Lichenihabitans psoromatis: one gene and its partner. The protein of the gene in region 1 interacts with the protein of each later gene in a pairwise test. Links are inferred from orthologs where the notes say so. Each region holds a gene or a part of one and is shown on either strand. Other genes may lie near its edges. The genes, in order: EY713_RS16820 and rlmB.

Region 1 (3,231 bases):
GGCACGGCATGTGCTGCCCCAATGCGGTCGACGGACTGATTGGCCTCGATGCTCCAGCCATCGCGCCTGGTGCTGGCGCGTCAATTCGCTTCACCCCGATCGATAGCGGCCTGTCGTGGTTTCACGCCGCGATGGTTCCCAATCGGACCAACCAGACGGCGCATGGTGTCAGGGGCGTCCTGATCGTCGACGAAGAACAGCCGCCGACGGTGGATCGCGATTTCCTGGTGTTTCTCGCCGATTGGCCGACGCCCGGCGGCGCTCAAGTGCTCATCAACGGCGGCGGTTTGCCCGAAAATGTCACCATGGCGCCGGGCAGCCGCTTGCGACTGCGCGTGGTCAACGGCTCGACCTCGCTCATCATGTTGGTCGCGATCGAGGGCGCGCGGCCGTTCATCGTCGCCATCGATGGGCAGCCGTCGGAATTGTTCGAGCCGGTGAAGGACATGGTGCCGATCGGCCCTGGCGCGCGCTTCGAGTTCATGCTCGACGTCCCCCGCACAAGCGGAGCGACCATGCGGTTGACCCTTCGCGGCACCGAGCGCGTCGAGGGTGTGCTCGAGCATGATCGCCCTGTCCTCGAGGTGCGAACGGAGGGCCCTGTGCGGGACCAACTCCCGCCGATCGTGGCCTTGCCCCGTAACCCGCGCCTGCCACCCGCCATTCCGCTTGAACGATCGGTGCGCGCCGATCTCGCGATGGAACAGGTCCCCGCAAGTCCTGGAAAAGCCCGTTGGCGGCTGAACGGCACGGCGACGCTGGACCTGCCGGCCCATCCGTTGCTGACCGTGAAGCGCGGCGGCACGGTCACGCTCGGGTTTGCCAATCGGTCGTCCGAGTCCATCGCGCTTCGGGTGCATGGCCACGTCATGCGGCTGCTGCACAGCAAGGATGATGGCTGGGAACCCTATTGGCGCGATTCGGTTTTGCTGCCGCCGCAAACGAGCAATCACGTGGCATTCGTGGCGGATAATCCGGGCAAGTGGATGATCGAGTCGGCGATCTACGATCAAGCCGCCTTCGGTTTGCGCCATTGGTTCGAGGTGACGGCCTAAATCGTTGTTCGGGTCGTCCGATGCAGTGCCGCCAGTACGGGCGGCAGCGCGTCGGGGAGATCCTCGGCGATCAGGCCGATTCCGACATGCCGAGCCGCCGCCGCATGGAGATAGACAGCGGCGCTCGCGGCCTCGAAGGCTGGCATGCCCTGCCCCAGCAACCCGCACACCAGTCCAGATAGGACATCGCCGGACCCGGCGGTCGCAAGCCACGGCGCGTCCGCTTCGGCGATCGACGCTCGGCCGTTCGGTTCCGCCACGACCGTATCGGCGCCCTTCAGCAGCATGGTGGCCCCAAGGCGCGCCGCGCCGGCCCGCGCTCGCTCCAGCCGAGACCCGGACGGACCATCCGCCCCGAACAGCTTGGCGAATTCCCCATCGTGCGGCGTCACGACAACCGGACCCGGCGCCGTCAGGATCAGGGCCCGCAGCGCCGCGCTGTCATCTGCAAAGCTGGTCAGTGCGTCGGCGTCGAGAACCACGGACCGGAGCGGATCTGTTGGGTGCTTGGGCGCTAACGCGCGTTCGACCAGCGCACGCGTTTGTGCGCCGACGCCGAGACCTGGGCCGAGCACGACCGCATTCTTGCGGGTGTCAGCCAAGAGGCTCGTCAGATCGTCGGCGGCGTCGCAGGCTTTCAGCATGATGGCGGTCAGGTGAGCCGCATTGACGCTCAAAGCTTCGGTCGGCGATGCGACCGTCACCAGCCCGGCGCCGACCCGAAGGGCGGCCCGCGCGCTCATCCGCGCCGCCCCCGTCGTCGTCGCGCCGCCACTCAGCACCAGCGCATGGCCCCGCGTATATTTGTGTCCCTCGGTGGTCGGCCACGGGTAATGGTCGATCCAGAGATCGGGGCCATTGACGAAGGCTTGCGGCGCGATCGTCGAAAGCACGACCGCGTCGATCCCGATGTCGGCGAGAATTCGCGTGCCGCATCGGCCGCGTCCTGGCAGCAGCAGATGGCCGGGCTTGTAGCGGAAGAACGTCACCGTGACGGCAGCCTGGATGGCCGGACCTTCGCCGTGAGTGCCGCGATTGCCGTCGAGGCCGGAAGGGACGTCGATCGCGAGAACCGGAATCCGGCTCGCGTTGACGCGATCGACCAAAGCAGCGGCTTCCCCGTCTAAAGGTCGAGACAGGCCCGCGCCGAACAGACCATCGACGATCAGGTCGACCTGATCGAAAGATGCAACGGACGCCGCTTCGACCGGTTCGTGCCATGCCGCGAGGGCCGCCGCCGCATCCCCGCCAAGCCGCCCAGGGTCGCCGAGAAGCGCCAGTCGCACGCGGTGGCCGCTGCGAACCAGGCCTCCTGCCGCGACGATCCCATCGCCGCCATTGTTGCCGGGGCCGCATAACACGAGGATGCGCAAAGACGCCCCGCCCAGCATCGTCTCACAAGCCGCCGCCACGGCTGCGCCCGCGCGGTCCATCAAGATCGAGCCCGGAACGCCGCGTTGCGCCATGAGGCGGTCGGCCCGCGCCATCTCGTCGGTCGTTAGAAGCTCGCCTGTGCCGCGCCGATCAGGGTGCATCGGAGGTTCCTTGTACCGGGGGATCTAGTTCGCTCGACAGTGCTCTCGGTGGTCAGCAGTGTCTTAATTGCCTAATAGTTGAGCGGTATGCGTAGAACGATGGCATAAACGAAGATCGCAAACCATACGTGTCGGATAGCGTGGACGCTGTCCTCGAAGCTGCTTTATGGCACGTCGCATGCTAATGAGAGTTGACTGCAATGCCCGTGACGCGTTGTCGTTGGACGCAAAGCTTCTCCTACGCCTGAGTCGACAATCGCATGAAAAAGATCGAGGCCATCATCAAGCCCTTCAAGCTGGATGAAGTGAAAGAAGCGCTTCAGGAAGTCGGATTGCAGGGCATCACTGTGACCGAGGCGAAGGGTTTTGGACGCCAGAAGGGCCACACCGAGCTCTACCGCGGCGCCGAATACGTCGTCGACTTTCTTCCCAAGGTGAAGATCGAGATCGTTCTGGCCGACGAGATCGTCGAGAAGGCCGTTGAAGCGATCCGGAAATCGGCGCAGACGGGACGGATCGGCGATGGCAAGATTTTTGTATCGCATATCGAGGGGGCGATCCGCATCCGGACCGGTGAAACCGGCAACGACGCGATCTGATCCACTTGGCTGAACGTTACCACGACCGCTCCAGCGGTTCGT
Region 2 (3,141 bases), 500 kb from region 1 along the record:
ATTGCCGTCGACAAGCACGCGGCTGGCGCGGGTATCGAGCCGCACCAATCCGCTCACGAGTTCGGCCGTGGCGTGACCCGCCGAGCGCCGGAGCAGTGCCCGAAGCCGCGCCAAAACCTCTTCCATATGGAAGGGCTTGGCGACATAATCGTCGGCACCGGCGTCAAACCCTCGCACCTTGTCGCTCCAGCGATCGCGCGCCGTGAGGATCAGCACAGGAGCTGACCGTCCGGCCGCGCGCCACGCCTCGAGGACCGAGACACCATCTTTTTTGGGCAGACCGAGATCGAGCACGATGGCGTCGTAGGGCTCTGTCTCGCCGAGAAATTGAGCTTCCTCGCCGTCGTAAGCGCGATCGACCGCATAGCCCGCGCCTTCGAGGGCCGTGAACAGCTGACGATTCAGATCCTTATCGTCCTCGACCACAAGAAGACGCACCGGCTACCCTTTCCTATTGTCCAGGCTTCATTCAGGCTCTCGATGTTGATCACGATCCTGGGCGGGGCGGCATCAACGTCCCATTGGTTGCATCGACCAGCATGTGAACGAGATGCCCGTCATGCCGCAGAATCGTCACGTCGTAGACCATCTGTTGGTTCAGACGGCAGAGCTTGATGCCGACCGACTCGCCCGGCATCCCCCGTCCTGCCTCTTCGACAGCGCGATAGGGCGGCAAAAGCTTCATGGTCTGCAGAGTTTCGCGAGTTTCCCCCGCCGACAGACACGTCCGGAGACGTGTCTCAGTGGCCTGAGCCACGTGTGGCAGACCCACGACCCCGAGCGTCAGTGCCGCCCCCATGATGCGAACCAAAGACGTCATGGCTTGATCCTAAGTTCATCGCGCTGAACGCCTTATGAATGCGCGTGATGATGACGGTTCGCGTCGGCCGACGTTTCAATCGCCCGCGACGTCCTGTAGATCTCGGTCAGACGCGCGCCCATCCAAATCATCAGGGCGCATCGATGGACGAATGTCATGAAACGGCCGAGACAGCCACCAACCAGTCCCTCCTCCATGACGGCGCCCGGAGCGGGACGACCCGGCCGCGAGCGAGACCATTCGGCCCCGCATCGCGCCTCACCCTTATCGGGCTCCTACAAGACCGCCACGGCGCGTCTCCGTGCCACGCCCGAGTTGACGCTGATCTGGGGCTTTCACGCCGCACAGGAAGCATTACGGTCAGAAGGCCGCAAGATTCTCAGGGTGTCGGCCACCGAAGCGGCAGCGGAACGGCTCGCCCCGGAGCTCGAGGCGCGCGGGATCACGCCGGAGATCTTCACCGGAGCCGATCTCGACGCCAAAATGCCGCGTGATGCGGTGCACCAGGGCGTCGTCGTCGAGGCGCGTCCCCTGGCCGATCTCGACATCAGCGACGTGCCCGATATCGGCACGCTGCTGGTCCTCGATCAGATCACCGACCCGCATAACGTCGGCGCCATCATGCGGACAGCCGCTGCCTTCGATGTCGCCGCGATGATCACGACGGAGCGCCACGCGCCCGATATGACCGGCGTGCTGGCGAAAAGCGCATCGGGCGGGCTCGAACACGTGCCGGTCGTTCATGTCGTCAATCTCGCGCGCGCCCTCGACAGCCTCGCCAAGCGGGGCTTCCAGATCGTCGGCCTCGATTCCGAAGGTACCCAACCGCTCGAAGACGTCGAACCGTCGTCGTCTCTGGTGCTGGTGCTCGGCGCCGAGGGAAAGGGCTTGCGTCGGCTCACCCGTGAGCGGTGCGAGGTCGTGGCACGGCTCGACATGCCGGGCGCGATCAAGAGCTTGAACGTGTCCAATGCATGCGCGGTGGCGCTCGCAACCCTGCGGCTGCGACGACCCGCAAGCTGAGGCGCGTCGACTGGTCTTGACCGCCGGCCTCCAAGGCACGCTCTAATTATACAAATATTTTTTGTTATTAAAAATGATCTCGCAATCGAGATTGGGATTGTTATATTCGATGGATCGGGGTTGTTGCCTCCTTTAGACTTATGCAAAACAAGCGCGGCGACATGGCTCATCTCGCCGGACAGCAAGGACCGACCATGGCTCACGTCATCACGGCCAGTAGATTGCGCGACGGTATCGTGGTGTTTCGTGGCGCTGGCGCGGTTTGGGTCGATCATCTTCGGCTTGCCGAAGTCCTGCCCACCTCGGCCGAGGCAGAGGGCGCGCTCTCGGCCGCCAAGCAGGATGAAGGCCGGAATATCGTGGTCGATGCCTATGTGATTGAGGTCGTCGAGAAGAACGGGGTGATGGCGCCCGTCCGGCTGCGTGAGGCAATCCGCGCCGAAGGCCCGACCATTCACCCCGAACACGGCAAATCGTCCATCGCTCTGTCGACAGACGGATCGTCAGCATCAGATCGCGGGTAGAACGATGTATCGCTACGATGAATTCGACGCCCAATTCGTCTCCGAACGCGTCACCCAATTTCGCGACCAGGTGGAACGTCGCCTTGCCGGTGAGTTGACGGAAGATCAGTTCAAGCTGCATCGCCTGATGAATGGCGTCTACTTGCAACTGCATGCCTACATGCTCCGCGTCGCCATCCCCTATGGTGTGTTGTCGTCACGCCAATTGCGGAAGCTTGCCCACATCGCGCGGCGCTACGACAAGGGCTTTGGGCATTTCACGACGCGCCAAAACATCCAGTTCAACTGGCCGGCGCTCGCCGATTGCCCCGATATCCTGGCCGAGCTCGCGACGGTCGAGATGCATGCCATCCAGACCTCGGGCAATTGCATCCGCAACGTGACGGCCGACCAGTTCGCCGGTGCGGCCGCCGACGAGATCGTCGATCCCCGCCCCTACGCCGAAATTCTCCGGCAATGGTCGTCGCTGCATCCCGAATATTCGTTTCTGCCACGCAAGTTCAAGCTGGCGCTGACCGGTTCCCCGAGCGATCGCGCGGCTATTCAGGTGCATGACATCGGCTTGCAAGTGGTACGGAACGAGGCGGGAGAAATCGGGTTTCGCGTCTTCGTCGGCGGTGGCCAGGGTCGCTCCGCTTTCGTGGCCAAGAACATTCGCGACTTCCTGCCTGAAGCCGATTTGCTCGCCTATGTCGATGCGATCGTGCGTGTCTATAATCTCGAGGGGCGGCGCGACAACAAATACAAAGCGCGCATCAAGATCCTGGTTCACGA

What was found.
Region 2: the proteins of EY713_RS16820 (region 1) and rlmB interact in binary tests that used the Escherichia coli proteins (3 or more experiments, as listed by UniProt). The link is inferred for Lichenihabitans psoromatis from one-to-one orthologs.

What each region holds. Positions count from the first base shown.
Region 1 is NZ_CP036515.1:3,594,482-3,597,712, forward strand. What follows is about bases 322-3,231. They hold EY713_RS16820 (NAD(P)H-hydrate dehydratase), read right to left. Parts: upstream 2,591-3,231; coding sequence 1,052-2,590; downstream 322-1,051. Other genes in these bases: EY713_RS16815 (multicopper oxidase family protein), read left to right, coding at 322-1,055; EY713_RS16825 (P-II family nitrogen regulator), read left to right, coding at 2,851-3,189. Also shown: more of EY713_RS16815, read left to right, coding at 1-321. UniProt on the Escherichia coli protein: Bifunctional enzyme that catalyzes the epimerization of the S- and R-forms of NAD(P)HX and the dehydration of the S-form of NAD(P)HX at the expense of ADP, which is converted to AMP.
Region 2 is NZ_CP036515.1:3,094,403-3,097,543, reverse strand. The notes cover bases 90-2,909. They hold rlmB (23S rRNA (guanosine(2251)-2'-O)-methyltransferase RlmB), read left to right. Parts: upstream 90-976; coding sequence 977-1,843; downstream 1,844-2,909. Other genes in these bases: EY713_RS14365 (nitrite/sulfite reductase), read left to right, coding at 2,372-2,909; EY713_RS14370 (DUF2849 domain-containing protein), read left to right, coding at 2,038-2,367; EY713_RS14380 (PepSY domain-containing protein), read right to left, coding at 488-820; EY713_RS14385 (response regulator transcription factor), read right to left, coding at 90-438. In the rest of the region: more of EY713_RS14385, read right to left, coding at 1-89; more of EY713_RS14365, read left to right, coding at 2,910-3,141. UniProt on the Escherichia coli protein: Specifically methylates the ribose of guanosine 2251 in 23S rRNA.